2 regions of the Shewanella sp. NKUCC05_KAH genome follow, and region 1 is predicted to be linked to the other one. Evidence: riboswitches for the same ligand, from Rfam matches in the RefSeq annotation. Region 1 holds a riboswitch; the other holds the start of a gene.
The links. A riboswitch is a leader RNA that binds a small molecule or an ion and turns the genes downstream of it on or off. The one in region 1 is predicted to bind cobalamin.
Positions count from the first base shown of each region.

Region 2: another riboswitch for cobalamin. It lies ahead of KO533_RS09840 (TonB-dependent receptor); the one in region 1 lies ahead of KO533_RS17635 (ABC transporter ATP-binding protein).

Region 1 is NZ_JAHKQZ010000020.1:90,749-107,459, forward strand. It holds gene KO533_RS17590 (DUF2235 domain-containing protein) at 1-69, opposite strand, end outside; gene KO533_RS17595 (DUF559 domain-containing protein) at 903-1,853, opposite strand; gene KO533_RS17600 (hypothetical protein) at 1,950-2,330, opposite strand; gene cobO (cob(I)yrinic acid a,c-diamide adenosyltransferase) at 2,985-3,608, opposite strand; gene KO533_RS17610 (cobyric acid synthase) at 3,653-5,296, opposite strand; gene cobU (bifunctional adenosylcobinamide kinase/adenosylcobinamide-phosphate guanylyltransferase) at 5,402-6,013, opposite strand; gene KO533_RS17620 (adenosylcobinamide-GDP ribazoletransferase) at 6,010-6,798, opposite strand; gene cobT (nicotinate-nucleotide--dimethylbenzimidazole phosphoribosyltransferase) at 6,904-7,986, opposite strand; gene KO533_RS17630 (iron ABC transporter permease) at 8,119-9,249, opposite strand; gene KO533_RS17635 (ABC transporter ATP-binding protein) at 9,246-10,121, opposite strand; cobalamin riboswitch at 10,221-10,414, opposite strand; gene KO533_RS17640 (histidine phosphatase family protein) at 10,636-11,361, opposite strand; gene metH (methionine synthase) at 11,632-15,366, shown strand; gene KO533_RS17650 (hypothetical protein) at 16,291-16,711, opposite strand, start outside.
Region 2 is NZ_JAHKQZ010000009.1:12,819-29,529, forward strand. It holds gene KO533_RS09780 (DUF4274 domain-containing protein) at 1-512, opposite strand, end outside; gene KO533_RS09785 (CBS domain-containing protein) at 611-1,036, opposite strand; gene KO533_RS09790 (alkaline phosphatase D family protein) at 1,293-3,059, shown strand; gene KO533_RS09795 (phosphoribosyltransferase family protein) at 3,344-3,910, shown strand; gene KO533_RS09800 (glycerophosphodiester phosphodiesterase family protein) at 3,997-5,274, opposite strand; gene KO533_RS09805 (DUF3622 domain-containing protein) at 5,645-5,947, shown strand; gene KO533_RS09810 (DUF3103 domain-containing protein) at 6,328-7,512, shown strand; gene azu (azurin) at 7,610-8,086, opposite strand; gene rbsK (ribokinase) at 8,377-9,288, opposite strand; gene rihA (pyrimidine-specific ribonucleoside hydrolase RihA) at 9,308-10,264, opposite strand; gene KO533_RS09830 (hypothetical protein) at 10,468-11,802, shown strand; gene KO533_RS09835 (hypothetical protein) at 11,806-13,248, shown strand; cobalamin riboswitch at 13,383-13,618, shown strand; gene KO533_RS09840 (TonB-dependent receptor) at 13,727-15,688, shown strand; gene KO533_RS09845 (HDOD domain-containing protein) at 15,968-16,696, shown strand.

The DNA.
Region 1 (16,711 bases):
ATCGACCTTAAGATCTTTCTCGGGCCGATTCCAAGTCCCATCGGCACAAATCACAATACGTTTATTCATCGCATCATCCTTGAGTCACTGATGCCCAATCTCACAGGTAAAAAGCTGTCGATACAGACGCTAACGGGTTTTACCAAGAATAACAGCCTCAATAGCCTTGTTTACCAGCGATTCAAGGCGTTAAAAGCTCATCTTGCTTTACATGCTAACGTCGCAGCAAAAAACCTATAGTGACATAAAAACCTAAGCTGACAAATTAGAACAATAAGATGCCGCTATAGTTTGCATATGTAATGTTCGTACGAGAGAAGATTAATGCTTTCTTTAACAAGAGTTAGACTGAGGAGCGTTAAATATAGAAGGGTATTGCTTGGTTATTAAATGCAGGCCCCTATTGAAGGGCGCTCCATGGTATTTGCTCGACGACATGGTGAATAGAAACCTAGGGTTTCTAAGCTTATGAAGGAGAGCTATGGATGGCGAACTGGCAATTAAACACGGATGTTGTCCAAGCTCATCCGTAGATGTTCGACCGCCCCGACTTATAGGTTTGCCATGGCATTCGCTCATCGACTCGCAGCCAGTCCATCCGTGGATGCTCGACCGCCCCGTCCATGGGGCGGACGGTCGTCTCGCAAATCACCATGGCTCACCTTTTTGGCATTAGCGTAATCTGTAGATTTAAAAGCCTTACGCAGCACGCTTTTGGACATTTCTGAGTTAAACTTTTAGCTCGAATTAGTAGGTTTCGAATGAAAATTTCTATGGGTAATGCCCAATTAAGGTGTGAGCCACGCTACCACGACACTCAACTATTACACCGTAAACACATAAGCCAAATCAAGCCAAAACCGTCGAGCGTTGCGAATCCGTCTTAAAGCGTTTGTATGGATTTATAGTTCGTATAAACTCAGCCCCATTGATGCACCAATTATGTACCAAATATTTTGCCAGAGCACTCGAGCAAGGTCAGTACCTGCATATGCTGTTTCTTCATTGCCTTTACGCAACAACTTACCATTTGATAAATATTTCAAATTAGAAGTACCAAACCGTCTATTAGTGAGTTCACTCGGTAATACTGAACGTAATGGCTCCGTATACACAGGATCATCAGCAACCAAAAAGAATTCATCAAAGAGATGGGAATAGCAAACCATGTGGTTTCCAAGCTCAAGGCTATACCACTCGTGTGGGATAGTATTAATCCTAACTTCACCTTTTTCGTATTCTTTTACCAAACCATCTAAATGTTCAATCTGCATGGAATCTTCTGGTGGATGGAATACAAAAACTGTAATGAATGACTTTTCATGCAGCCACTCAATAGCATGAGGGATTAATTCATCTAGTGATACCGCTGTTAAATTTTTATCAGGGTACAATTTATTGTAAAAAGCTAAGGCTTTAGACATTTCTCGATAAATAAATGGGTAATCAATATACATGACTCGGTATTTTGACGGAGCTCTTTGCATACGCTCTTTGTAAATTGTACGAACCTCAGAAACACAAGCTGAAGGGTTTCTATTTATTTCTCTACCAGTGAATCTAATTACAGTATAACCAGCTCTTGAAAGATACCTTTGTCTGATTGCATCATTTTCTAGTTGTTCTTTCGTAGAATGATAATCATGGCCATCCAACTCAATGATCAAACGAGCATCTTTAAGAATGAAATCAACTCGAAAACGGCTATGCTTTTCAGGGTCGCCAAACCAATGCTCACTTTCAATTGCGTCAGCTAAATCACCGAGTTCTTTGCTAAACTGCTTTTCTATATAAGATTGACTTCGATCTTTATACCAACTCGGTGGAAACTCTGGTTGACCTGGATACTTCATGATTTCCTCGATTGTAAATTTAAAGCCTAACGCCCGCCACACACGCGAGCAACTTGTTGCGAGTCGAGCGCCGAAGGCGCGGTGTGCTGGCGTTTGTTATGCACTTTGTGACAATACCTCAGAAATGGCTTTTTTCATAAGCTCGTCGTTATCAAGCAATTCACGATAGTGCTCATATGGCAAGTTTCCGTCATTTACTTGCCTTTCAATAAATATCTGCAATCGCCAAGGATCTGGATCGGGCTTATCGAAGTCAAAGTCGATACCTCCAACTTCGGGAGTTTTGAAAATATCGACACCAACGCCGTGTGTACGAATATACCAAGCCGTACCAGGAACCAATTTGCAGCCACGATTCTCCTCAGCAAGTATATCTTCGGCCTCAGAAAGGCTAAATCCATGCTTGATGAGCTCTTTAGCCCAACTTATTTGCGCGTACCATAGAGGGATAGCGGTTTTTATTGGATTCGTACTCATGCTTTCCTTTTTGCATAACGTCTTAGTATTTATGCGCTGCGCTGTTTGCGGGGCATAAATCGCTTGTTGGACTTGGCCACATCAATGTCAATTGGTACAAATGATGCTATAGGATTTTGCTTTTTTGCGATAGCAGTTTTAAATGTAATTACTTGATATTGCTTTATATTTCTCGTTATTCTACCCTTGTTTTTGCTAATGAATCGCTATCTAACAACTCAAAACTCCAAGGAATACTCCTCCCCTCGGAGTTGCCGCAGGGCGAATAGATAAATTGCGTGAGTTCGGTCATGGATGACCGACTAGCTTTCGCAGGTGCAGGGACGCATCCTTCGGAAGCGATAGCAAATTTGTCAATGAGCACAAGGGGCTTTCAACTCCGTTGGGGGCGTCTTGGAGCATCCAAGGAGGATAGGACGAGCAGTCCTCCTTGGTCGGGTGTGGGGTGAAGCCCCACGACTTTGATTTTGATTAAAGCATTCAAACTACGAAACACACTTTGGGACAATAGCTTTTTAGCTAATCGAACTGCGATAGGGTTAGTGGGGATTGTCACTGTTGCAAAAGTGACCGTTGGCGGCATGGCCGCCATTTACTATCTGCCCAATATGGATATAAGAAATATCGCTTTATGGTTATAACAACACGCTCAGTTTAGTAATCAAAACCTTGCTGTGCCTTGATACCCGCTTCGAATGCGTGTTTCAACGGCTGCACTTCGCTAACAGTATCGGCTAATTCGATAATCGCTCGGTGGCAAGCACGGCCCGTGATGATCACATGCTGCATGGGTGGACGATTTTTAAGTGCACTAAGCACACGTTCCACATCTAAATAGTGATAGCTCACCATATAGGTGAGTTCATCGAGCATCACGCAATCTATGCTCTCATCTTGCAGCAGCTTTTCGGCGGCTTCCCAAGCGAGTACAGCGGCGGCGGTATCTTTTTCTTTATCTTGGGTTTCCCAGGTAAAACCTGTGCCCATTACATGAAACTCAACCCCTGCACCTTCGAGTAAATTACGCTCACCGCACTCCCAAGTGCCTTTGATAAATTGCACTACCGCGGCTTTTTTACCGTGACCGACGGCACGGGCCACTGTGCCAAAACCTGAGGTCGATTTGCCTTTACCGTTACCGGTTAACACCAGCAGAATCCCCTTCTCCCCTTGGGCGGCGGCAATTTTAGCATCCACACCGGCTTTCACTTTCTGTTGGCGAGCCTTGTGGCGTTCGGCCTTGATTTGCGCTTGTTCGTTGTCGTTTTGTGCTGTCATGGTCTTCTCTTCACTCTGCTGCTAAAAATGTCTGCTTTTAAAACTTATGCTTCTAAAATTGGCTGTAATTTTTGCATGTCTAAATGCTCGGCTAACACATCGGCTAAACGATCGAGTTGCTGCTCACGTATTTGATTGATATCTATCGCCTTAGCATCGTTTAATCCCGCCCAGCGCAAAATCAACTGACACGCATCTGGGCTATCAAACAGCCCATGTAAATAAGTGCCAAGGATTTGCCCGTCATCGCTTTGCAGGCCATCAGCAAAGCTCACAGATGTGGATTCAGGGATTAACTGCAAGGGCGTATTCGTTTGTTCAAGCCTAGGGATAAGATAGCTTGATTCACCGCAGTGGATTTCATAGCCCTTCACAGCAACCTTTTGCCCAAGTAACGTTAGCTCACCGCTCACTCGTCGTAACTGTTTTTCGGCTTTGAGTTCTGTGCTCAGCGGCAGGTAGCCAAGTCCAGCGGTATCACCCGCACTGTCTTCAATGCCTAAGGGATCGGCAATGCTTTGGCCTAACATTTGATAGCCGCCGCAAATGCCGAGCACTTTGCCGCCGTAACGCAGGTGTGTGGCAATATCTTTATCCCAACCTTGCTGGCGTAAAAAGGCCAAATCGGCGCGCACATTCTTACTGCCGGGTAAGATCAATACATCGGCAGCGGGCAAATGAGTGGCGTGACTCGCGGCTTGAGTTTGTAATGATACATAGTCAAAATCGATATCGGGATTTAGCCGCAGCGGATCAAAATCCGTGTGATTACTGATCCTTGGGTACACTAATACCCGCACTTTTAAGCGGCTGTTAGCACCTTTAGTCGGCGAGCTTATCAGCGCATCTTCGGCATCGAGATGTAAATCATGCAGATAAGGCAACACGCCTAAAACAGGTTTTTGAGTATAAGCTTCAAGCCAATCGAGCCCTGATTGCAACAGGCTAATATCACCACGGAAACGGTTGATCACAAAGCCCTTTACCCGCGCCTGTTCGGATTCTGATAACAAGGCCAAGGTCCCGACCAAATGGGCAAATACGCCACCTTTATCGATATCGGCAATGATAATCACAGGGCAATCCACAGCTTCGGCAAATCCCATGTTGGCAATATCACCTTCACGCAGATTGATCTCCGCTGGACTACCCGCGCCTTCCACCACTATGGTTTGATACTGGGCCGTCAATCGCTCGAAGGATTCCAGCACAGCGCCAAGCGCCATTGCCTTGTAATCCTTAGATTTAGGCCCAAAAAAGGCCGAGGCTTCGAGTGTCGTCAGGGCTTTGCCATGTACAATAATTTGTGCGCCCGTGTCCGAGCTTGGTTTAAGCAGAATGGGATTAAAATCGGTATGGGGCTCAAGATAACAGGCCACGGCTTGCAAGGCCTGTGCGCGGCCAATCTCGCCGCCATCAATAGTGACAGCGCTATTGAGCGCCATATTTTGCGGCTTAAAGGGCGCAACCTTAATCCCCTGACGGGCGAGCAAACGACAAATCCCCGCCACTAAGGTGCTTTTACCCGCATCCGATGTTGTGCCCTGCACCATCAAGACTTTTGCGCGACGAGGTGAATTAACAGCAGGCGTATTCACCACAAGATTAGTAGCAGAATGAATAGCTAAAGCATCAGCGGTATCGAGTGCATTAGCGCAGGCTGTGTTGTCTGTGTTTGGAGAGGACATAGGTTTAAAAGGCTTATTCTAGTTTGCAGTCATTAACATAACAGCTCAGTCTAAAAATCACTTAAGTATGCAACTTAAGCTTAAAACGTGGACTGAGCCCAAAGTCTACAGTGGTTTCAATGCTAAGGGTAAACCGGCGACCACTAAGGTGACATTGTCCGCTAAGGTCGCAACGGCTTGATTTAACCAGCCTGCTTCATCAACAAATTGTCGGCTCAACTCACCTAAGGGCACTATGCCAGAACCGACTTCGTTACTGATCAAAATCACCACTCCCTCAAGCTCGACGAGGGAATCCACAAAAGCGGTTTTCTCGGCCTGCCAACTCGCATGAGCTTTATCGTCAGAGGTTGAAACGGCAAAGTCAGTCGCATTCCACTCAGTCGGCGCGGGTTCATCATCAATCTTGGCGCTGGATGCAAGTAATTGATTCGTTAACCAAAGAGTTAAACAGTCTACTAAAATCACTCGCCCAGGTTTTGCTAACTGTTTTAACAGTGCAGTGAGGGCGAGCGACTCTTCAAACAATTGCCATTCGATACCATCGTCCGATCGTCCCGCTTGATGCTTGGCGATACGTGTCGCCATTTCATCATCTAGCGCCTGCGCCGTCGCCACATAGCAAGCATCGAAGCCAAGCGCAGTGTACTGACGCACTAAGGCTTCGCCGTAGCGACTCTTACCGCTACGGGCGCCGCCTAGGACGAGGTGGATCACAGTATGTTACCCACAACGAGTAATACAAAATAACACACGATTTCAGATATTTGCTGCACCGCGCCTAAGGTATCACCCGTGTAACCGCCAATCTGGCGTCTAAAGATCACTATGATCAAACGGCGCAGTCCTATCATCACCAATAGCAATGACAATGCCGCTAACCCCTTAAGGAATAACAGCACTAATACGCCGCTGGCGATCAGGATAAGCAGCTCATTAATGCCTTGATGTTGCGATAGCGGCTTAGACTTACTGGTCTCGTCATCGCGGACATACTTTTCGCTAAAAATGATACTGGCTGATACCACACGGCTCACTGTGTGCGCGACGATAAGTGCTGAACCCGCAACGACAGGATCGTACAGTGCCAACTCGACTAGCAACTGCCATTTCAGCAGCAGGGCCAACATCAGCGCCAGTGCGCCATAACTGCCAAGGCGCGAGTCTTTCATGATCCGCAGCTTGTCTTCAGCCGTCCAACCCCCGCCAAAACCGTCGAAGGTATCGGCGAGGCCATCCTCATGAAATCCGCCCGTGAGCAAGACGCCAACCAACATAGCTAAAAGAACAGAAACGCCGGCGGGGAGCCAGTTCTGCGTCAGCCAAAACACTATGGCGCTTAACAAGCCGACCAGAAGACCGACGAGACCGAAATAACGGCTGGCCTTATTCAATTTATCGCTATCGACTTCGACCCACTTAGGCATAGGAATGCGGGTAAAATAGCCCATGGCAACTAAAAATAAATCTATCTCTTTGTGCCAGCTTTCGCGTTCTGACATAAAGCATCCTTAGTGAATTCACACTTGCTGCAAGGTTTAAAATTAAAACGGTTGGCTAAAGGCTATTATTTTAAATAAGTAAAATAAGCGACTTAGCAGAGCACATCATACAACAGCCTCAATCCCCGCATCACTAAAACTCGCCATTTGATTGTAAAAATTTACTGAGGCTTGAATAAGCGGCAATGCCAACGCCGCCCCCGTACCTTCGCCTAATCTCAGCCCTAGGGATAATAAAGGTTTAGCCTGCAAAAATTCTAACATTCGCAGATGACCTTGCTCATCGGATTGATGGGCAAAAATCAAATAATCACGCACATTGGGGGCGATTTGCACTGCGACTAATGCCGCCGCTGTCGCGATAAAACCGTCCACGACCACCAGCATTTTACGTTCAGCGGCAGCTAACATAGCTCCCGTCATCTGCACAATTTCAAAGCCTCCTAGGCAAGCTAACACTGACTTAGGTCCAGTTAAGGCGCTTTGATGCAGCAATAACGCGAGCTCAATCAGCATCAGTTTACGTTCTAAGGTTTCGCTATTAATGCCAGTACCACGGCCAACGCAATCAATCACATCCAACTGCATAATCGCCGCCATAATGGCCGCAGCAGAGGAGGTATTGCCTATGCCCATTTCACCAAAGGCGACTAAGTTACAACCCGCTTGATGGTGACGTTCAATCAAATCGCGCGCCATAGCAAAGCCTTTATCGACGGTTTCCAACGTCATCGCGGGCTCTAAATGGATTGCACCCGTTCCAGCGCCAAGACGTTGATCGATAATACCTTCAACCCCTTCAACTGGCGTTAAAATACCGCAATCGATCACTTCGAGCTTAAAGCCCACCTGCCGACAAAAAACGTTAATCGCCGCGCCGCCATGGGCAAAGTTTTGCACCATTTGGTGAGTCACTTCGCTAGGGGCAATCGACACGCCTTCTGCGGCAATGCCATGATCCCCCGCAAACACTAACATGGTTGGATGGACTATTTTGAGCACATCCGTTTGTGGCTGATCCGTTTGTTGCAAATCAGTTGCTTGCACGCGGGCAATCTGCAAGGCTAAGGATTCGAGCTGACCTAAGGCACCGGGCGGCTTAGTCTTAAGATCAATTTTCTGCAGAATCACCAGATCCTGCGCTTTACTCACAGGGCTTATTTGAAAAGACACGGCTGACTGAGACATCCACACTCCACTTTGTAATCTACATTAAATAACCACAACGCATCCCGCGTCTATGACGAACATGTCCAATTGTGCATTTCCAATCGCGGGTGGGATATCAACAGAAATACTGATTATCCCGTCAGTCTGCACTTACGACATGACTCTACGCTTACGCAAAATCAGCAAAAAGAACATACTACCTATGGCGGCTGTGATAATGCCCACGGGCAACTCTTGATTCCCCAATAAACAGCGCGCTAATACATCAATCCACACCATAAATAATCCGCCCACCAGCGCCGTTAATAAAATCGGCTGACGACCGGGGAACAGCATGCGTACTGTGTGGGGGATCATTAACCCGACAAAACCGATACCGCCACAGGTAGCCACCAAAATAGCGGTAATCAAGGAGCAGAGCAGCAACATATTGAGCCGCAGCTTAGGCACATTCACCCCTAAGGTATGCGCCGTTTCATCCCCCGCCTGCAACGCCATGATCTGCCGTTTCATGCCTAAAATAATGAATAAACTCGCACCAATCACCAGTGTCGGCAGTACTAACAAGGACCAACTGGCCTTTGCAAAACTGCCTAAACTCCAAAACAGCACAGAGGCTGTCGCCTGCGGACTGGCGAAATACAGCAGCAGACTCGTTAATGCGCCGAACATAAAGGAGGTCGCCACACCAGAGAGCAACATGCGCTCCACTTGGCTATTGAGCCCAAGCCCAGACAAGGCAAGCACTATCAACACCGACAAACTCGCGCCAATAAAAGCGCCCAAGGGCAAGCTAAACCAAAGTAATCCAGACAAGGCGCCCGAACCGCTAAAAAGCCCAGAATGTGCAGCCATGCCCGCATTATCAAAAAATCCAGAGCCAGTGAATAAGGTCAACATCACCACAGCGCCAAAGGACGCGCCAGAGCTAATGCCAAACAAATAGGGATCGGCGAGCGGATTGCGAGTCACAGTTTGCAACACACTGCCCGCCAGTGACAAACCCGCACCCGCCACAAAGGCGAGTAAAATGCGCGGTAGCCTGAGCTCCATCACAATGCGTTCAGTCATACCATTGGCTTGAGTGAAGTTCGTCGCCTTATTGATAAATATTTGAATAACATCCGTAAAACTGATGTTCGCCGCACCAAAACTCGTCGCAGCAATAGGCGTTATCAAAGTGATGATACCTAATACGAGCAGCATCAGTTGTTGTCTCGTCAACGGTGTCACGATACGCCCCAAATATGAGATGAAATATTGTTTACTCCCCTGAGTCATCCGCCCTCGCCTCGCTCGTTCAGGCCATGATCTACATGGTGGTAACCATAAAAATAGCTGATTAAGGGCTTTTTATGCTGTGGATGGGGCGATACCTGAGCACACACGCCAAACACATCACCAATTCGCGCCTCGGTTAATACTTCGGTTGGCGTCCCCATAGCGCTGACTTCCCCGTTATGGATCAACAACAAACTGTCGCACAGGGCACTGGCTAAATTAAGATCATGAATAGAGGCAATCACGCTGATACCAAGACTACGCACCAATTCGAGGATTTGAATTTGATAGCGCACATCGAGGTGATTCGTTGGCTCATCGAGGATTAAAAGCTGCGGCTGCTGCACTATGGCACGGGCAATCAAAGCGCGTTGCTTTTCACCGCCGGATAAGTGCTCATATTGTTGGTGCATCTTATGGCTCAAGCCAACTTTCTCTAAAGCCTTTGCAATACGCTCAATATCACAGCTCGAATTGGTATCGAACATGCCCTTGTGGGGCGTTAAGCCCATGCTGACCAATTGCTCTGTGGTGAGGTCAAAATAGTGCGGTGTATCCTGCTGCACTACGGCGACGCGACAGGCAAACGCCTTGGGCGACAAGCGCTCAATATCTTGATCAAAAAGGGTAATTTTGCCCTGAGTCGGGCGAACAAACCGATACAAACAGCGCAGCAAACTGGACTTGCCCGCACCGTTAGGGCCAATCAGCCCCAGCATCTGCCCCGTTGGCAGCGTAAAGTTAATATTGGAAAGAATGGTTTTGCCATCGATACACCAGCTCAACTGGCTCACATTGAGCGCGACTGACGGGCTCAATGACGGGTTAGTGTCATTCACGGGGCTGTTAGTTTGGATTGCGGAAAGTTTCACCTAAGCGGCGCTCCTATCGAGTCCAAACCTGTATAAAAAAAGGTTGTGCACATTGTCATCTGCTCCCTCGAGTCACCCGCTCGAGAACTAAGGCTGCACGCAGCGATAACAGAAATAGGCAGGTCTCCTGACTTGTAGAAAAGAAGGAGCTAGGCTCTAGAATCTAGGTGCTTCTTTAAACTACTCACAGTTGCGGGCACAGTTCGGGCTGACTGACGAGCAGTTCCCCGATTCCCTATTATGTTTGGGTTGATATGCTCTTTGTTAACAACGCCACTGTGAATAAAAACAACGGAGCGATTCGAACAAAGAGAGTCTATTCCCAACACCTATTTCTGCGACGTTATCACTCATTGCGCATGTAATACGCTATCTCGTTCAAACGTCAGGGAAAAGCATTATCCTACATCTATCCCATTAGGCAATGCTGTTTAAATCAGAATATTTTCATGTCAGCTTATTCTCGCCAAACGATCACGCCTACATGATAGCGCCGAGATAGTGAAATAAGGCCTCAACACCTGCGCCCACTCGGCCAATCTAAACGCCAATAGCAGGCACCCTGTTCATCTTGCAGCACATTAATAGTCACCACGGCCGCCACGGGTAAATCGAGTTGACTATAAAACCCCACCGCCCGTTCAACCCCTAAGGCACGCGCCATTAAGTGACGGATCACCCCGCCGTGGGTCACGACCCACACTTGAGTGGCTGGCATATTGTCAGTGGTTTCATTAATGGCACTGTTTTCATTACCCATTTTATGTGAGTCAAGGGTCAATCGTTCAAACTCGGCGGCGAGTATCTGGTCAATCGTCCCATTCACCCGCGACTCAAAACTTGCCATAGTTTCACCATTAGGCGGCGGAGTTTGCCAAGGGTTTTGCCAATACGCCGCTAAGTGTTCGCCCTCTTGTTGATACAGTTCATCGAGCCGACAACCGTCCCAATCACCAAAATCAATTTCCTGTAAACCCGACAAACACTGCGCCTGCAATGGCCTTGACTCAGATATCAGTGCCGCCGTCGAATGCAGCTCGGCGGCAAAAGCGTGGGCAAAATCGGCGCAGCGGCGTGAAGTCGAGCTATAAATCGCGCTACACACGCTGGCCTGTGACTCAACTGCTGCCGACATTTGTTGCCAACCCTTTTTGCTTAAAGGCACATCCACACGACCCCGCAAGATCGCGCCGCCTTCACACTCACCGTGGCGTAACAATAACAATCGAACTTGTTTCATATATGCCTTTTTAGTTAGGGACTAGATGCTAGAAACTCAAGCCGAGGGCCTAAATTCTAGATTCTCGATTCTCGCTCCTAATGCCTTTGACTTTCATCTTGCCCTGACAATCATAAGTCGCGTATTATGGACGTCTATACGTTTAAATGTCCAAAACAAATTTTTAAGAACAAGTATTCAAAAAAATGTCGGCTGACGACAATAAAATGCACTTAGCATAACAATGGCCGATTTTTGGACTTAACTTAGCTGTATTTAAGGTAATTATTTATGACGATACCCTCAACCAAAGCCAGCCAAATATTAGCAGACATTCGCAAACAGCTTGCAGAGCGCATTCTGATCTTAGACGGTGCCATGGGCACTATGATCCAAGGCTACAAACTGGAAGAAGAGGACTATCGCGGCGAACGTTTTAAAGATTGGCATACAGATGTCAAAGGTAACAACGACCTCTTAGTCTTGTCGCAACCCCACATCATCAAACAAATTCACACCGACTACTTAAACGCCGGTGCCGACATCATTGAAACCAACACCTTTAACGCCACCACCATCGCCATGGCCGACTACGACATGCAGTCGCTGTCCGCCGAAATTAACTTAGTCGGCGCGCGCCTCGCACGTGAAGCCTGTGATGAAGCCTTTGCTGCCACAGGCATTCCACGCTACGTCGCCGGTGTGTTAGGCCCCACTAACCGTACGTGTTCGATTAGCCCTGATGTGAACGACCCAGGCTATCGCAACGTCAGCTTCGATGAGTTAGTGACTGCTTACAAAGAATCCACTAAGGCGCTGATTGAAGGCGGCGCGGATATCATTATGGTCGAGACCATATTCGATACCTTAAACGCCAAAGCCGCGCTGTTTGCAATTGAATCGGTATTCGATGACTTATTCGGTCAGCATTCTAAAGACAGATTGCCGATCATGATTTCGGGCACCATTACCGATGCCTCGGGTCGCACACTGACTGGCCAAACGACCGAAGCCTTTTACAATTCCCTTCGCCATATCAAGCCCTTATCTATCGGTCTTAACTGTGCACTTGGGCCAAAAGAATTGCGCCCCTATGTGGAAGAATTATCCCGCATCAGCGAGTGTTATGTGTCGGCGCATCCGAACGCAGGCCTGCCGAACGAGTTTGGCGGTTACGATGAAACCCCAGAAGACATGGCGAACGTGATCGAAGATTGGGCGCGCGAAGGCATGCTTAATATTATCGGGGGTTGTTGTGGTAGTACGCCTGAACATATCCGCGTGATCCGCGAAGCGGTGAGCCGTCACGATCCACGTATTTTGCCGGACATTCCAGTCGCTTGCCGCTTGGCAGGTTTGGAACCACTGACTATCGACGCCCAATCCCTGTTCGTTAACGTGGGTGAGCGCACCAACGTCACAGGCTCGGCTAAGTTTTTAAAGTTAATCAAAGAAGGCAAGTTTGAGCAAGCGCTCGATGTCGCCCGCGAGCAGGTCGAAAGCGGCGCGCAGATCATCGACATCAACATGGACGAAGGTATGCTCGATGGCGCCGAAATCATGCACAAGTTTTTGAACTTGATTGCCTCTGAGCCCGACATCAGCCGCGTACCTATTATGATCGACTCCTCTAAGTGGGAAGTGATCGAAGCTGGCCTCAAATGTATTCAAGGCAAGGGCATAGTTAACTCTATTTCCCTCAAAGAAGGCGAAGCCAAGTTTATCGAGCAAGCCACCTTAGTGAAACGCTACGGCGCGGCGGCCATTATCATGGCATTCGACGAGCAAGGTCAGGCTGACACTAAGGCGCGTAAAATCGAAATCTGTACCCGCGCCTATCGGGTATTGGTCGATAAGGTCGGCTTTCCGCCAGAAGACATCATCTTCGACCCAAATATCTTCGCCATCGCCACGGGTATCGATGAACACGACAACTATGCCGTCGATTTTATTGATGCCATTAAAGCGATTAAAGCCACCCTGCCCCACGCAATGATTTCGGGCGGCGTATCGAACGTGTCGTTCTCATTCCGCGGTAACAACCCAGTGCGCGAAGCGATTCACGCCGTTTTCCTGTACCACGCCATCAAAGTCGGCATGGACATGGGCATTGTCAACGCGGGTCAGTTAGCCATTTACGACGATATCGATCCTGAACTTAAAGTGCGGGTCGAAAACGTGGTGCTTAACTTGCCCTGCCCAGTTGAAGGCTCAAGCAATACCGAGCAGTTACTTGAAATCGCAGAGAAATTCCGCGGTGATGGCGCGCAGGTGGGCAAGAAAGAAGATTTAGAATGGCGCAGCTGGCCGGTGAGCCAACGCTTGTCCCATGCGCTCGTCAAAGGCATTACCGAATTTATCGATGAAGATACCGAAGCCGCTCGCCAAGAAGCGAAACGTCCGCTGGATGTGATTGAAGGCGCCTTGATGGACGGCATGAACGTGGTCGGCGACTTGTTCGGCTCAGGCAAAATGTTCCTGCCGCAGGTGGTGAAATCGGCGCGGGTGATGAAAAAAGCCGTGGCTTACTTAAACCCCTATATCGAGCTAGAAAAGGTCGAAGGCCAATCTAACGGCAAGATTTTGATGGTGACAGTAAAAGGTGACGTGCACGATATCGGCAAAAATATCGTCGGCGTGGTGCTCGCCTGTAACGGTTTTGAGGTATTCGATTTAGGTGTGATGGTGTCGGTGGAGCGAATTCTCGACGCCGTGAAAGAACACAATATCGATATCATCGGCATGTCGGGGCTCATCACGCCGAGTCTGGACGAGATGGTGCATAACGTGAAAACCTTCCACCGTGAAGGCTTAACCATTCCGGCGATTATCGGCGGCGCCACTTGCTCTAAAATCCACACTGCGGTGAAGATTGCGCCCCATTATCCCCATGGCGCCATTTATATCGCCGATGCCTCCCGCGCCGTGCCTATGGTGAGTAAGCTCATCAACAACGAGACCCGCCAAGCGACCATAGACGAAACCTATGCTGAATACGACGACATGCGCACTAAGCGTTTATCCCAAGCCAAGCGCAAAGAGATAGTGTCACTCGAAGCGGCCCGTGAAAATCGCTGCCAACACGATTGGGCAAACTACACCCCGTTCACGCCAAACGTGCTCGGTCGCCAAGTATTTGATAATTATCCATTAGAAGACTTAGTCGAGCGTATCGACTGGACACCGTTTTTCCGCTCGTGGGAATTGCACGGCCATTACCCTGAAATCCTCACCGATAAAGTCGTCGGCGTCGAGGCGCAAAAGCTATTCGCCGATGGTCAGGCCATGCTCAAACAAATCATCGAGGAAAAGTGGCTCACGGCGAAAGCGGTTATCGGCTTATTCCCTGCCAATACCGTCAATTACGACGACATTGAGCTGTATACCGATGAGTCGCGTACCACAGTCGAAATGACCACACATCACCTGCGGATGCAGCTTGAGCGTGTCGGCAACGACAACTTCTGCCTATCCGATTTTGTTGCACCAAAAGACTCAGGCGTCGCCGATTACATGGGCGGCTTTGCGGTGACCACAGGCCACGGCATAGACGAACATGTGGCGCGTTTCGAAGCCAACCACGACGACTACAACGCCATCATGCTCAAATGCTTAGCCGACCGTTTGGCCGAAGCCTTTGCCGAGCGGATGCACGAACGGGTACGTAAAGAGTTTTGGGGTTATGCAGCCGATGAGCAGTTAAGTAACGAAGCCTTAATCCGCGAGAAATACAAAGGCATACGCCCCGCCCCCGGTTACCCAGCGTGCCCAGACCACACAGAAAAAGGCTTGTTATGGGACTTGCTCAAGCCCGATGAAACCATCAACTTGAACATCACCGAAAGCTACGCCATGTTCCCCACAGCGGCAGTATCGGGCTGGTATTTCGCCCACCCGAAATCCCGCTACTTTGGCGTGAGTAATATCGGCCGCGATCAAGTGGAAGATTATGCCAAGCGTAAAGGGATGAGCATTGCGGAAACGGAGAAGTGGCTGGCGCCAGTGTTGGATTATGATCCTGAGTAATCATTGGTACTCGTTAATGCCCAAGTTTCACTTGGGAGATTAGACAAAACGTAGAATTAAGGGGCTGAGTTATCACTCCTTAATTTTTGGTTTTAATTTTTAAATTTAAAATCAAAATCAAAATCAAAGTCGTGGAATTCCATTCCACACCAGGGCAAGAAGGGGATCAACAGCAATCCCCCTCTTGCATCTCCCCTTGCCGCCCCTAGCGAAGTTACATGCATTAGTGACTGGCTTCGTGCTTATTCGAAAATAGCTAACGCTTCCGATGGGGCGTCCCTTCCCCCCGAAAGCTACGCAGACGTCCTGTCTGCGTCACGCTATTTTCTTCAACGCCCTTCAGCAACTTCGCAGGGGATCGGTGAACTTCTGTGGCATTAGAGTTAACTTTTCGCATTGAAAGAGTTATGCCAACTCCACAAGCCTTATTGTCCTCAACTTACCAATTTATATAGTAGACTCGAGCTTATCATTGATACTTTTATAAACTAAATATAAGTGTATCAACTCAACCAAAGCGAAATTAACTATTACGACGGTGAAATATTGAAGATGACCCATAGACCATAAGTTAAATAAAAAGAAAACTTCTAGATATCGAAACTTAGACCACCTAAAGTAATTTGACGGATAGTCTTTACCTATAAGCATAGGTAACACTTTAAAATTAAAAGTGACTGCAATAGCAATATATACACAAAGCATGCTAAGTAAAGAAAGCAATAATTTAAAGCTAAAAATATTCATCTGCATAAAAATCGATTCAGACTTAAATTCAACCATAAAATCAACTGCAAGGCCGATAACAAGTGTCAAAGCAAGCACTATGCTCATACCCCAAAAACTAATTTTTTTCATAAAGCTCTTAAATCATCCCTAAAATAAATCAATAAACACAGTCAGTGAAACATCTTAAAAGTGAAATTAATCCAACAAATTCAGCCTATTAAACTTTTTCATAAGTATATTAAAAACAAAGAACAAGGTCAGAAACATGAGTGTTTTTACAAAGATATCGATAAAACGTAATGGGCTCATCCCGCCAGCTAATAACACATCGAAAACAGGCAGTGATGGCAGCACAACAAATGTAAAAAATGAAGTACCTAACACAGAGTAAATAAAATACCTTGGATACCCAACTCGATTAATAATCAAAGCACATACTAAAGAAAATATGATCATCAGTGGAAGATGTATCCAAAAGCAAAATACAACCATCCCCAAGTTTTCACTTAATGCTTTTACATTGAAAGATAACAGTAAATCCCACCACCATTTGCTATCGACAGACAACCCACTTCCATGCATAAATATCGACACAGCTATGCCGAAGATAATCACT
Region 2 (16,711 bases), on a different contig from region 1:
TAGGGGGCAAAAATAGCCCCTGGAATTTGGCATCCTCTAGTAAGAACGTCTTCTAATGAGGGCATAAAACATTCTTTAATCGGGTCAAAATGGATTTTATAACTGGCATAGCCGCGCGCAACAAATCTATCGGTTATGGTTTTGAATAGCTGTCCAAAAGGTGTATCGAGCGTCTCTGGCGTGGAGTAATAAAAGCCTTGTCCGTACCAGTAAAGTAATAAGGCGGTACCTGCATCGCAGAGTGGATGTTCGATAATCGCTCTGACCATGTTTGGGTCATGATCGTCCCAATTCAAGTTCCCCGCGATAAAATGCAATTCCTCCATACTTTGTAAGTCACTGATACAGGTGATTTGCGTCGCCGCTTTGCCAAAGTAGGCGCTGTATTCATGTAAAGCGTCATAATCGGGATCGGCGAGTAATTTGGCGAGTAGTTGTTGATTGGCAATACAGCCTAATTCTGCGCATTCATAGGCGCGAATAAATTGTTCTTGTGAGAGTAATTTAGCCAAGGGAATCCTTTCTTTTTATAGAAAACACAGTTTATAAAAAAGACAGCGTCAGCCTTGCGTAGCAAAAGGCTGACATGGCAGAAAGGGAGCGTAAAACGTTACGCTTGCTGTTGCAGTAGGGTACGGCACAACTTAATAAAGTCCGATGAAGTGACGATACCGAGTACCTTTTTATCGACATCGACGACGGGCAGGCAACCAAGTTTGTTCTCGATAAAATATTCCACCACCACAGTTAAAGGCTCGTCGGCGGTGAGATGCTGATAGTCTTTATCCATCACAGTTGTGATCGGCGTGTATCGTTCCTTGCGCTCGAGCGCGCCTTGGCCGTACTTGTTCAACATAGTCATCACGCTGGCGATCATCTTTTTATGGGTGAGTACGCCAACGAGGGTGCCATCAATTTCAGAAATCACAGGTAAGTGGCGTACGCCACGGGTTTGCATCAGATGGTGGGCATCTTTCAAACTGGCGCCATCGCTGATGCAGATGACTTGATCACTCATAATATCGCTGACTTTCATTATATAAATTCCTTTTCTTGCCATTCTCTGGCGTGCATTTCACACGCTGCGTTAGCCTGCACCGATGTTAGCAGCTTCTCTGTAAGCTACGCCAGTCCTGCACAAATAAAGTACGCTATCCAGTATAAGTGTTTGAATTGATAGATATCATAAAAGGCTGACAAAGATGTCACAAATATGTAACAGTGATATCTCACAATCGTGGTCTTATTAGACCTCATACCAGTGAAGCCTTATCTAACAAGGAATAATAATAATGAATCGTACCGTAACTCGTCGTGATTTTTTGGCTATGTCGGCCAAAGGTGTTGGTGTTGCTGTGATCTCTTACGGCTTGATGGGCTGTAGTGATAGTAATGATGATAATTCTGTACCCGCTCAATTTTTACATGGAATTGCCAGTGGCGATCCGGCCGTCGATGCCGTGATCCTCTGGACCCGTGTCACGCCTGAATCTGAGGGCGATGTAAAAGTGAGTTGGCAAGTGGCAAGTGATGCGGCCTTTAGTCAATTAGTGACCACAGGTGAGACTGTCACTAATGCGAGCCGTGACTACACGGTTAAGATTGATGCCCGTGGTTTACGTGCCGGGCAAACCTACTTTTATCGCTTTATGACGGGTGATAAAACCTCTGTTGTGGGTAAAACCCGCACTCTGCCTGAGGGTGACGTAAGCTCAGTCAAATTAGCCGTGATGTCCTGTGCTAACTTTCCTGCCGGTTATTTTAACGTCTATGAGTTAGCGGCGGCGCAGGATGATTTAGATGCTGTGGTGCATTTAGGCGATTACATCTATGAATATGCCCGCGGTGGTTATGCCAGTGAGCATGCTGCCGAATTGGGCCGTGAAGTGTTACCGGCCAATGAGTTGCTGACGTTGAGCGATTACCGCACTCGCCATGGTCAGTACCATACCGATGCGAGTCTGCAAAAGTTACACGCGAAAGTGCCTTTTATTACAGTGTGGGATGATCATGAAGTGGCCAATGATACTTGGCGTGATAGTGCCGAGAATCACAACGAAGGCGAAGGGGATTTTGCCGTTCGTAAAGAAGCGGCACTACAAGCTTATTTCGAGTGGTTGCCGATTCGCCCATGGCGTGAAGGGAATCATGAAGAGATTTACCGCAGCTTCAGTTACGGCAATCTCGTCGATCTGCATATGCTGGATACTCGCGTATTAGCCCGTGATAAACAGCTCGATTATGCCGATTATATGGATCCTACCACGGGCTCGTTTGCGGGAGAGCGTTTCCTTGCTGATGTCACTTCTACCACTCGCACTATGCTGGGGCTGACGCAATTATTATGGCTGCAGGGCACATTGCTACAATCGACAGGCAAGTGGCAAGTACTGGGACAGCAGGTATTAATGGGTAAGATGTCATTGCCTGCTGCGATTGCCACTCAGCAGATGAGCATTCCCCAATTTGCCATGTTAGGGGCTTTAGCTAAGTTAGCGGCCCGTGCGGCGGCAAATGATCCCACGCTGACCGCCCAAGAGCTGCAATATCTTCAAGCCAATCAAGCCTTACTCACGCCAGAAGTTATCGGACTGCTGCAATTACCTGCAATCCCGTACAACTTAGATGCTTGGGATGGTTATGCCTATGAGCGTGAAGTGATTTTAGGTACGGCTAAATCGAAAAATCTTAACCTAGTTGTGATCGCGGGTGACACCCATAATGCATGGGCAAACGAGCTTAAAGACGTGCAAGGCGATACTGTGGGTGTTGAGTTTGCGACTAGCTCAGTATCATCGCCAGGCCTTGAATATTACTTGAATCTGCCAGCGGAACAGATCCCCGCGACCGAGGCGGCAATCGTCGAGTTAGTGCCAGATCTTAAGTACGCTAACTTAAAAGACCGAGGCTTTATGACGCTCACCTTTACCGCTGATGAGGTGCGCAGCGACTGGCATTATGTGGATACCATTTTGTCGAAGGATTTCCAAGTCGCAACGGCCCGTGGTTATAGCGCTAAGACAAAAGTAGGTGAGCATGTGATTACGCCTATCGTTTAATGCGGTATTGTTCGCTTGTTTATCGGCCACCTTAGGGTGGCCTTTTTGTTGCTTTTGGCTTTAAAAGGCAAAATAAATGTCTGTTGTCACGCAAGTTCTTACTATTACTGCAGCACATCGCATTTTTTTGGTATAAAATTCGCTCCCAAAATTCGGCGGCTGCCTACACTTGCTAAGGCAAAGCTGTTCTAGTGTTTTGGGAACCTTTACCCGCCGAACAGACCTTACGGGGGTCATAAGCTTTAACGACCTAAGAATAAAATCAATGTGATGGGGACTGTGTCATGTCAGAAAAGTATTTTGTTACCGCGCAGCAATTGCTGGAAGATTCATTTTTATTAGCTTCGCAAGTGTATGAGAGTGGCTTTCGTCCGCAATTTATCGTGGGTATTTGGCGTGGCGGTGCTCCAATCGGGATCGCGGTACAGGAGTTTTTCGATTTTAAACAAGTTGAAACCGATCACATTGCCGTGCGTACCTCTTCTTATTATGGGATTGGCACCGACAAACAAAGCAAAGAAATCAAAGTTCATGGCCTGCATTACATCGTTGAAAATGCGAACGCGAGTGACGGTTTGTTGATTGTGGATGACGTGTTTGACTCTGGCCGTAGTATTCATGCATTAAAAGAAAAACTCAGCCAACTGATGCGCCTAAATATGCCAACCGATATCCGTATCGCTTGCCCTTATTACAAGCCAAAAAATACCGCAGTGCCTTTAAAACCCGACTATTACATTCATGCCTCTGAAGACTGGTTAGTTTTCCCGCACGAAGTTACAGGTTTAACGCCTGAAGAAATTGCCGAAGGTAAGGGCGATTTAAAGAATATCCAGCACCTGTTTAAATAGCTCGCGGCGAGATATAGATTATTTTCGCAATAAAAAAATGCGTTAACGATTAATCGTTAACGCATTTTTTTTTCTATATCGATGACTTATAAATCCATACAGTTAGCATAGTAAGTCACTGTGGCGGGCCAGTCGGAGAACACTCCAATCACGCCGACATCTTTCGCCAGTACATCAAGTAATTCAAAGGTATCGCCTTCGTTATCTATCGCTTCGGTAATGCTTTGATAGTAAAAGCCGCCGCCATTTTTTAATAAACCAGAACGTTCTAGCGACCAAGTGATGATCTTAAGCCCAGCGCCTTTAGCGGCCTTAGCGTATTCCGAAGGAATGATTTTCTTATCCGCATCTAAGGCGACTAATACCCAGAGTGGCGGCGCAATAATTTCGACGCCTTGGGTCTTTAAATCCGCCATTGATGGTGACCAAGTGGCAGAGTTCTGCGGATCAAAGGCGCTGTTATAATCGTATCTGTCATCGAGAAACACGGCTTGCTTCGCAAATTCAGGTGCGTTGGCGACCCAATATTTGATGTCATCCAAAATAAATGACTGGGGGAATACTTGCGAAACATCGACGCCCGCCGCTGTGTATTCATCTAACATTTTTTGCGCGTAATTCTGCTGAGTAAAACCATCGAAGGGCATAGATACGCTGGCGGCTTTTAGCTCAGGCGTCATCTTCACACCGGCTTTTTTAAACATTTCAATACTTTCAGCGTGGGTCATCAAGGTGCCATTGCCAGCATAAAGATCGGTGCGCCAGCTTGGGGTACCATTGATGAATTCGGCCGCAGTGGTCGCTTTCGGATTGTTGCCTTCCATCTTACCCTTGAGAGTTTTAAATTCGGCGAGGGTGATATCGCTAGTGCAACAGGTCGCCGATGCGCTGACGCCATTGGCGGGATCGGCAGGAATGAATGGGCTCGAACATTTATTAGCCAGTTCAGGCACTGCTAAAATGTTGGTCGTGCTGGCAAGATCGCACTGTGAGTGGCGGCAAACTAAAGCTTTATCGGCGGTGAAGGTGACATCACACTCGACTATGCCTGCGCCTGAATCGATAGCCGCTTGGTAGGATTCCTTTGTATGCTCAGGGAATTTCATTGGCGCGCCACGGTGACCTATGGAAAATTCGCTGCGATAAAAACTGTCAGTGGTGCATTGTTCTAAGCGGGTTTTAAGTGTGCTGTCTTGCATCTGACGTACGAGGAATAAGGGTCTTTCTCCCACTTGAGCTGGAACGGGTTTGCTGGTGGGTGGCGTGACTGCGGCGTTATCATCGTCATTATTGCAACCGGCTAATAAAGCGCTCGTGGCAATTAACAGGCCGAGTGAGAGCGACGAAATAGGGCGTAGTTTCATCAGATTTACCTATGAGTAATGATGTAAATTATTAATATTAATCAGAAACTCTAAAGTGTTAATGTGACTGAAAAAGCCTATTTGTATGACATAAACAAGAATATATACCGTTTGCACGACTATTATCTAAGGCACGCTAGCTTGCGATAAACTGCCTTAGACAGAGGACGGTCGGGATATATGCACAGTGTTGCTTTAGATGTGAGCATTGACTCCACTGAGCGAGTCGATGAAACTGGCATGAATATTTTCATCTGGGCGATCTTTCTGGGCCGAAATCAAGTACACTGCGCTCCTTTTGTTTTATGATGAGCGTTTGGTTCGCTTGATAAGACAAACGTGACAAGCATCATTTAGGAAATAGAGCAGAATGAGCAAGGGCAAAAAATACGATTTTCGCGTGACACAGGGCGACAACGGTTGGAAAACTGAAATCACTCGTCGCATGACATCAACTAAAACAGTTGTGTCTAAGAGCCACGATGGCTTTGCGACTGAAGCCGAAGCGCAAGCTTGGGGCTTAACTGAATTACAAGTGTTTTTAGGCACGTTAACTGAGCGCAATAAACGTCGCTCAGAGAAACAAGCTAAAGCAAAATTAGCCGCTGCATTAGCGGCTGAAGCGGCAACTGATGCCGAAGATCTTGATGAAGATGATTTCGACGAAGAGTAACACTCATTCGTTTAACCTTGTCTTATCAAGCCAGTGTGACTGTTAGGGCGCGCATAACGGGTTCTGAAACGTCACTTTGGCGATGAACAGCAAAAGGCAGATCTTAAGATCTGCCTTTTGTGTTTTTGTCGCTCGCGAAACTGTGCATATCAATTCATTTCATCCTATTTCCTCGTTTATCTTCATACACTCTGTTCGGCTGGACTGATCTGTTGATGCTGTCATTAGCTTGTTTTTATCGCATTTAGCCGGGATTACGTACCCTATACCATTAATAATTAACGATAACTATTATCATTTGATTTACTTAGATGCTGCTCTGTGCTCATATGTAAGGAATTCGAACGCACGTTTAACTTTATCAAGGTAAGGGAACTCCTATGAAACTACTTCAATCCAGTTTATTGCTGTGTTTGTCGGCTTCGGCAACCCTGAGTTATGGCCAAGCCTTAGATGGAGAGGCGTTACGCTTACTACAAGCGTCGCTAAAGGATTCGACTTTGGATGCACAAGCTCAGTTAACCAATACAAAGCGGGCATTGGCGTTAGATTTAAGCCATCAATATGCGCAGCTTGCGCCTATCTTACAGACTGAAATAAACCAGTATCAGTTAGCAGTAAATGCCGATGAGATTCTGTCCCAACATAGGCTCAATGATAATGTGATCACCAAAGCCGATGCATCAATTCGCCGAGTGAAGGGCTTAAGTGCCAAAGCGGATTCTCTGGTGCAAGTGCGTCTGGCGGATGAAACCATGTTAACCCCATGGCAGCAAGGTGAGTCTCCTCTATTTGCCTATGAGCCCGATGGTGACGAGCGTCAGTGGGATTATATTGAAGCCTTTGATATTCATGGGCAAGTGCATCAATTAGACGTGTATAACCTGCCGCAGCAGCCAGTGTTTGTGGTCGGTATCGATAGCAAAAAAGCCTTTGTGGCTGGCTTAGAGGTGATGCGGGCGACATTTGCCGAGGCGCAGTCAGCGAAAAAAGAGGGCGCGCTACTGAGCCGTGCGCAAACACAGGCGGTGGCAGACAAGCCGATTTCAACCACAGTGATCAAGCAAATATCCTTGAAGGATGACCATGAGCCGTGGATTTCTGGTCGTGCCGAAATTTACGGCATAGTGACTGGGGTTGATCCAAGCCGTGAAGAGCCTGTGCTCGATATCGTCGAAATGCCCTATTTAGATTATGCGGATACGACCTATTATCCGAATCAAATCATCATACATTGGGAGCGTTATCGTTGGGCGGCTGCGGACATGATCTTAATGGAGCATGACGATGGTACTAACTATAAAGTGTTGGCCACTAAGCTGTTGGAAGCGGCGGAGCAGATCTTAAAGTCGATCCCCGATCCTGAAGCTCAGGGTTATGCGCTGATCCCGCAAATCACCAATGGTATTTTAAGTGTGATGCCGGATGCTTGGTTCACCAATGACGATGACTTTGTCGACGTGTATTACACTTTACAGGAAGGGGTTGAATATCCTAACTTGAACGGCGCTAACGGTAATGCGATGACGAGTTTTGCTCCATTAGTCATCCAACCAAGACCATGATGGATTAGTGCGGCTAAATGCAATGGCTGAAATGTAAAAGCGGATCCTAAGATCCGCTTTTTTATTGACTAACTTAAGGTGAGGCTAGGCCATTCCTTTAAGCTTTTAACTTGAAACTGCCTTGCATAATCGCCCAGTGACCTGGGAAACTGCAGAAGAATTGGTAGGCTTCGGTAGCGCTCATACCGGCAGTGCTAAAGGTGATAGACGTTGATTCGCCACCGCCCACTAAATCTGTGTGTGCGATAACGCGCGTATCACCCGCTTTGACATAGGCTGCATCAGGACCTGCACTCATGCCTTCAGTTGCTACTGCTGACATATCGGCTGCCTTAGTTAATACCCAGTTATGGCCCATGGCTGCTTTTGGCAAAGTGCCTGAGTGGGTTAAGGTTAAGGTCACTTCTTTACAGCTTGCAGGTACTGACAGCTCTTTAGTGTCAAATTGCATTGCATCAGTGGCGGCAATTTTCAGTTCACATTCGTTGGCACTCGCTTGGCTAGCGAATAATAATCCTAGGCCGATTAGGCTAGTGCTGGTCACGTTACGTAAAGCTGTGCTTTTTGCTTTCATCTGGTACTTCCTTATTTGAACAAGGGTAGCCGAGCCGTTTTGACTCGGACATGCACCTGCCAGCATAAGCAATCTTCATTAAATGGGAATGAAATCAGCGTGTAAATTATGTATATGCAACTTTAGGTTGAAAGCTTACATTGTTATTGGCGGCAAAATTGTTAGCGGTAAACATAGGTGAGTACTTAGCTTTAGTGAACTAAGTACTCAGGAACTATTATTTATGTGTTTGATTTATAAGTTGTAATTTTTTATAACGCAGGGCGTCTATTTCAGAACTTCTTACGTTTTTAGTACGAAAGCTCCTGTCGATAGGGAATCGCACGTTGTGCACCTGGGCGAGTGACAGTAATGGCACTGGCTGCATTGGCAAATCCCACGGCTGCAGCAATCGACATGCCCTCGCTTAAGCCCACAACTAAGGCGCCATTGAAGGTATCCCCTGCGGCGACTGTGTCTATGGCCTGCACTTCAAACGCAGGTATTAGCCCATTAAAACCTGGGCTGCTGATATATGCGCCACGGCTACCTAAGGTTATGACCACAATCTTTACTCCCTGCTGGTGGAGAAGTTGCGCTGCCATGTGTGCATCATCAAGATGGTTGATCTCAACTCCCGTTAAGGCTTCTGCTTCGGTTTCATTGGGGGTAATAATATCTACCCACTTGAGTACATCTTGGCCAAGTGCCGTCGCTGGAGCAGGATTTAGTACAGTCGTCACGCCAAGATTCTTGGCTATTTGCAGCGCCTTTGCCACTGTGGCAGCGGGCGTTTCTAATTGTGTTAATAAGTACTCAGCATTAGCAAATAGGGCGTAATGAGCTTCTAAGTCATCGGGTGAAAGGCTGGCGTTAGCACCTGCGGCAACGCCAATCGTATTCTCACCGTTATCACCGATAAAAATCATGGCAGTGCCTGTGCTCAGTCCGGCTATTTGGCGGATCCCTTCCGCACTGATGCCATCTTTCATCCAGCTTTGACGCATATCATCGCCAATACTGTCTTGGCCGAGATGGCAGATAAAATCAGTGCGTGAACCTGATTTGGCTAAGCGCGCGCAGGCGACGGCTTGATTGGCCCCTTTGCCGCCCTGTTCGAGGCGGTAATCTCGGCTCATTAAGGTTTGCCCTGCAGCGGGCAGGTACTCAAATTTCATCACATGGTCGGCATTTGCACTGCCGATAACGAGTATCTGGCTCATAGAAGACTCACTGTCATTTTTATCTGCGATTGAGATAAGTTGCATCATAGACGCGTAAACTGTCTACCAGTAAATTGACAAAGCCTTGCCTATCGAGCCCAAACAGCACAGTCGCATTGGCGGCTTTACCTGTTAGCTGATAGCGATCGACCACTGTCATGCCTAAGGTCAACTCACTTTGGGTTTCAATGCTTACCCAGCAATCTTGCGCCTCAAATAGCTCAGGTTTAAGCAACCAAGCGATCGTGCAGGGGTCGTGCAATGGCGCACCAATAAAGCCCCATTTAGGATCTCTGTGGTAAATCATAAAGAAATCCAATAATTCGGCGACGCACTGAGCAATTGGATTTTGAATCGCGCGAATGCGTTCGATATCTTCGTCCATAATCTGCGCTTGATGAGTTACATCGAGGCCGCACATGGTAATGGGAATTCCGGATTTAAAGACAATATCGGCGGCTTCGGGGTCGACAAAAATATTAAATTCGGCGGCTGGGGTCCAATTACCGACACCGGCTGCGCCGCCCATTAGCACTATGCGCTCAATTTTATCGTGTAACTCGCTATGACTCGCCAGTAAAAGGGCGATGTTAGTCAGCGGCCCTGTGGGAATTAAGGTTACTGGCTGATGACTTTGGCGAATTTGCTGCGCCATTAATTCAACTGCGGTAATGGCTTGAGGACTAAAACTTGGATTAGGCAATGCAGGGCCGTCGAGTCCGGTTTCACCATGGACATTGTCGGCAATGATTAATTCACGAGCTAATGGCTTGACGGCGCCGCCAGCGACAGGAATATCACTGCGATTTAATAAGGTTAAGATCCGCAGGGCATTATTGAGCGTTTTATCCGGCGTTTGGTTACCGGCGCTGGTGGTGACGGCCAGTGGAACCAGCTCTGGATGGGCGAGAGCTAAAATGAGCGCAATAGCGTCGTCATGGCCGGGATCGCAATCCAGAATAATAGGGCGAGTCATACTGTTACTCCTTTAAACAGCGGTGATGAGTGCTTAGAATAGCATGTTCAAGCGGGTGGGCGATGAGTGTGATGGTGTCTTTACAGTAAACTGTGAGCTTTTTCTGATTTTTATCAATAAGCTGCTAAAATTGCGCCCCGCTGTAGGCACAAACAAAATTCATTTAATGCTTAAGCATCATGGAATGATAAGGACGTTTTGGCGTGTTGATTAATCACAGTAAGTTAACCTCTAGCGCCCCCGAGCGAGGTTGGGGGTGGCTCGAAGTACTCTTGTTTACCTTACCCCCCATTTTAATCTTGAGTCTTGCCGCCTTTTTTATCACTGAAGGATGGCAAAAGTGGCATTTGGTCAATCAGCTTGAAGTGCTTGGCGATGTTGCCATTGGCCGGGTGATTGAAACTGAGTATCGGAGTGAACGAGGTTCGAACGGCATTTCTCGCCAAAGATTGGTTTGCTTAGTGGAATATCACACCGCCGAGGGCGAGGTAATTCGTCAGTGGGGGCTTGATGGTGTTGATTGCCGTGCGACTTATCAATTAGCTCCGCCGCAGGGTGATGCGGCGGGGGCATTAGGGCCCCACTATGCGCAAAGTGCTGTGAGCTACCTTCCTGATGCACCAACCCGTGCAAGTGCAGACCTTAAATTAACCCGCGATCTCGCCAAGTGGGACTTTGCCTTTGGTACTGCAAGCTTATTATTGGGTCTGCTGGTGGGCTATTTCGGTTCGACTCCTTTAAGAATTTGCTGGGCTGAGTCTCGTTATATCCCAATACTCAAGCGTTTAGGGCATCAGCAAGATTATGCTGGGATTATCAATCTGCTTGAAACCTACAGGCGCCACCCAGCCGCTAACATTCTGGTATGGGAAGCGGCCGACCATATTGGCCATTGCCCTGAGTTATACCCAAGTTTTGTTGCCTCATTTGCACAAATGCAATCTGCACCAAGCAAAAAACAGTTGCAATCCATAGATGAAACCATTGTGATGATTAGCTTTTATCGCTTGAGTTCATTAGGGTTTCACGACTTAGTGCTCGCGATGTTAGCCCGTTGCAATCAAGCCTTAACGGCAAGAACCTTGGCAATCTTTGTGTTGATGACTCGCACTGCGCAGCTCCCTTTTGCACTGACATTATCGGCAGAAAAGCTCAAGGCATTGGAGGCACTTTGTTATGCCAAGGAGCTCAGTTTTGGCTTGGAGGATGAAAAACAATGCAGTGTCGACGTTGCAGCCCGTATCGAATATTTACTCTTGTTAGTTAAATGGGGGCTCGATGATGCCCCTGGCGCGCCGGAGCCAAGTGTTAGTCCTGTACAAGCTGTGATTTTAGCGGTATTTGGCCAGACAATGGCGCTGCAAACCCTCAGCCTTGATAGCGCGCAGGCCATTGATAAACATGCACAAGCACTATTGTCTCGGTTAGATATGAATCATGGTTTTCAGCGCGCATTGAGGCCGATAATCGAGTCATTATCGGATAAAATCGCGCCACATATTCAGCAACTCACGTTTTCAGTAACGACAAGGAAATAAGTTATGCAGTCTTATTCAATTCCTCGCCCTTTGGCCTTCGTGGCAGTTTTAATCGCCCTGCAATTAACGGCTTGTAGTCAGCCGAAACCCTTAACCGTGTTCGAAAATGATAAGGAATCCTTATTGCAGTTTGATAACGGCAAACTGCTTCAACTTAAGGAAAATCCGAGTCCACAGTATCGCCATATTCCCTGTGATTTACCCGCAGTCGAGACTGTGGTCACCAACAGTTCGGCCTTTGCGGCGTTAACACAATCTGGTGAGGTGATCACTTGGGGTGACAGTTATGCTGGCGGTGATAGCCGCGAGGTGACGGAGCAGCTTAAGCAAGTTAAGCAAATCGTCCCAGTTAAGGACGGGTTTGCCGCGCTACGTCAAGATGGCACTGTGGTGTACTGGGGCAATGCGGGGAAATATAGCCTCGACAAAGCCCTACAAAACCGCATGACCAATATTACCAAGTTGTTCGCCAATCAAGAGGCCATTGCCGCCCTTGATGCTAATGGCAAGGTGCATACTTGGGGTTATGGCCCCTACGGCGGCAATAGCTTACATGTGCAGGATCAATTAGTTGATGTTGTCGATATCTTCGCCAGAGGACGCAGTTTTGTCGCCCTCAAAAAAGAAGGTAGCGCGGTGATTTGGGGGCAGGTTGAAGAGTCGACCAATATGAAAAAGTTACTCCCGCAGCTTACGGATGTAGCGAAGATCGAATATTTTCAACACACCTATGCCGCCTTGAAAAAGGACGGCACTGTGGTGAGTTGGGGTTGGCGCAGTGATGCTTACTCGATCCGCAGCGCCTTAAAGGATGTGGCGAGTATGACGGCAAACAATTGTGCCTTTGCGATTTTAAGCCCTACGGGGGATGCACATTTTTGGGGCGATGGGATTAACTGTGGTATCGATTGGATTAAAAAAACCGATATCACAGGGGTAAAAGAGATTATCAGCATTGGCTCAGGCTTTTTATTACTGCGGGATAAGGCCGTGCCGCAAATAGTGGCCGACGATACTGATTACGCTCATATGTTTGGGTTTCACTATGCCCAAGAGATTCTTGATAAATATTGGCAGGAAGGCAGCATCATTACCCAAGGGCCTGCCTCCTTTGTGTTTACGCGTCCCGATGGCAAAGTGGTGCCTGTTGGTTATCGCGCCAACCGTGAAAATGTGGAGAAGTTGATTGCACGTATTCCGCGCCTCACTTGGTTAGATGGCGCAGATGACGGTTATATTGGCATCAGCGAAAAGGGGGAGCTGGTCTCTTGGTCGATGAATTTGCCAATGTTCGACAAGTCGCCAGTGCAACCTGCTGACTCGTTAGTGATTAAACCGCTGGATTTTACCCCCGTTGCCCAATGCGAAACTCCTGAGCAGCGTCAGGCGATTTTGAGCAAAGACAGACCAAAACCTGCGGCAAAAAACTGGGATGGCGTTTTCTAGCTCATGTGAGTTTTCTCGCTCACTTGAGATTAATGGACTTTCATCCGTATAGACGTCTATAATGCGCGCGCTCAGGTCTGATATGCCCTGAGTCTTGTTGGGCGTTAACAGATTGTACGCCCTTTGAACCTAATTTTGAGTCAACCTTCTGTGGTGCTTACGATGATAGTGTCGTGAGATAATCGGGAAGCCAGTGAAATTCTGGCACTGCCCCCGCAACGGTAAAAGGTGAGAGACGGCCGCGTTTGATTGGTGTGTTCAAGACTGAACCCGAAAGTCAGAATGTAAAAGGTCAGTCTCGCGTTAATCTAACTTTTAATGGATTAACATAGCCTAAGTCCGGAGACCGGCCCTGAAGGTGTTTTTGAGATTTCGGTGGGCAGATCTCAAAATGCGATAATCACCGTCAGTATTTACGACTGAATTAACGGTATCGTGGCGTCAATGCCCCGTTTTCCTTGCAGGAGTTAAAGGTAAAATGGGAAAAAATCCAACAAAAATCGCGCTGCTGATCGGCAGCCTTTGCAGTTTTTCAATTATCGCGCCCGTTATGGCGGCTGACGATACCAGCACAGCTAAAGTCGACGAGCATCTTGTCGTGATCGGCCGCTCTGATAAGACCCCGTTAAATATTGCCGCCAATGTGAATGTGATTGATGCCGCTGCGATTGAAATGAGTGGCGCGACTAATTTGACCGACGTCTTACGCGGTCAAAGCGGTATTCAAATTTCGGATAACAATATTGGAACTAGCTTTGCGATGCGTGGTTTTAGCGCCAGCACTGCCGTTAATAACACGCTGATTTTACTTGATGGTCGTCGTCTCAATAATATCGATATCGCCGCACCTAGCCTTAATGCCATTCCGCTTAATCAAGTGGATCGTATTGAAATTTTATCGGGTAGTGCAGGTGTACTTTATGGCGATCAAGCCGTGGGCGGGGTGATTAATATTGTCACTAAGTCCCCTGAAAATACTGGCGGCAGCGTGCAGTTATCTGGCGGTAGCTTTGATACCTATGAAGGTCGTGGTGATGTGTCTGGCGCGATCAACAAAGATTGGCGTTACTTTTTCACCGGTAGTTACAACCAAGGTGACAACTATCGCCAGCATAATGCCAACGAAACCGGCTCTATTCTTGGCCGCATTCAATATAAAACAGCCACAGACTCGTTCTTTGTTGAAACCAGCTACTACGATAACGATCGTGAAAATCCGGGCTCGCTTACTGAAAAGCAATTTAAAGACGATTCCCGTGCTTCATCAAATAAGGTAGAGTATGCCCACGAGATGACCACTGCGGCGCGAACGGGTTACCAGCATCAGCTTAATCAAAACTGGGCGCTGGCGGCGGATTTAGATTACAGCGATACCTTGGTGTCTTCTCTTAATTGGGGGGCGAACAGCCATAACACACGCTCACTGTTAATGTTTAGCCCTAAAGCGTTAGCGAATTACAGCACGCGTCAAGGCGAGCTAAACCTAGTCACAGGTTTAGACATCAGCCGTGGCAAGGCTGATTTTGACACTATGGCGCGCAGTAATGTGCAGCAAATGCAAAGCGCCTATCTACAAGCTACAGTGCCTTTAAGTCATACTTTAAGTTACGTTGTGGGTGGACGATATGCGCGGGTGACCGATGAGTTAGTCGATGGCAATGTTTATCCTAATGGCATGGATTTAGACGAAAATGCCCACGCATTCGAACTGGGTTTAAATTACCGCCCAACTGCGGAGCACAGACTTTATGTGCGCGCCGATGATAACTTCCGTTTTGCCAAAGTGGATGAGCAAGCTTATACATCGCCGGGCGTATTTGGCTTAAAGCCGCAAACAGGCCGTTCCTATGAGGCGGGTTGGGATTGGGCTGTCGCTAGTCAAACCCTGCGAGTCAGCCTATATCGTCTCGATTTAGAGGATGAAATTGTTTATGACTCGAGTGCAGTTAAACCCATAGGTGGTAATTTCAACGGTGCAAACGTTAATGCCGATGCTTCTCGTCGTTATGGCGCGGGTGCCGATTGGGATTGGCAGATCACTAAAGCGCTGCAGCTAGGGCTGGAATATAACTATACCGACGCCGAATTTACCGATGGTGCTAACGATGGCAAAGAGCTGTCTTGGGTGGCAAAACACACGGGACGCGGTTATGTCAGCATGGATTTTGCTGAGCATTTCCAAGTGTTTGCCGAAGCTATCTACACGGGTGATCGTTTTATCGAAGGCGATAACGCTAATCAAGGTGATAAGCTAGCAAGTTACGTGCTTGGTAATTTAGCCTTGAATTATAATCGTGATGCTTGGCTTGCCAGTCTGCGTATCGATAATGTATTTGATAAAGATTATGTCAGTGCAGGTTATTACGGTGGCGATTGGGGGGATAGTTACTATTCTGGTCGAGGCCGTGATATTCGTTTCACTGTGGGCTACCGCTTCTAATTATTAATGAGCTATCTAATAACAAAGCCAGACTGAGTCTGGCTTTTTATTTTTTACGCTGAGTTCAAAGAATAAATCTTAAAATAGGTATAGTCTTGAATATCATTTTAGTAGAGTGGTTTAATTGTCGTTATCTATAGTGTTAGCGGGCAGTCATTACTAAATAGGAGTAATTTATATTTTACTCTGCTGTTTATGGCTGAAATTCTTAGTATTTTAGGTATGATGTGAGCTGTAACCGAATCATCTTATTGTTAATAAACAGGTGTAAAGTGTCTTATGACTGATCTTGAGCAACAGGTTTTTACTCAAGTTAGAGCTATCATAGCGAACGAAGAGCAAGTGATTGGCCGCCGAGGAATTCTAATTCCACTCAAAAAAGCGATCCTTGCTGAAGGCGACATTCGTAATGTGATTGACATTATCTCGAGCGATCCCGCATTGGCAGCGCACATGCTTATGCGCAGTAATTCCGCACAGGCTGCTGTAGTGGAAAATCACAAAACTCGCTCGTTGAAAGAAGCTTTGATCCGCTTAGGTCAAGTTAATATCTATCGCTACGCCTTTACGTTCTATTTAAAAGAACGCCTCGATGAACTGCCACAGCCCTATAAAAAGTTGGTCCAAGGTTATTGGAAGCTGACTGAAGATATTGCAACGGATGCGGTAGATAGCTTAGCGGATATGGAAGGTGTGGAGGTTGATGCTGACGAAGTACAAACCTTAGCTCTGTTCAGTGTGTTCGGCCAAATTATCGCACTGACCGCATTTGCCTATTTAAATGCTAATGCCGAACAGTCATTTCCTTTAAGTGTGATTAAGTCATTGATTGATAATCAACAACAGACCTTAACCATCGAAGCGTTCGAGGCGTTAGATCTCGATCAGGATCTGCGTCAAGAATTTATGATCGCCCATAATTTGCGTCAGACCCGTAATCCTAATTCATCAGGGTTGATACTGCGCCGTGTCTTGTCTATGCGTGGATTGTTGATGAATCCGCTGTAATTTGTCGATGCTATG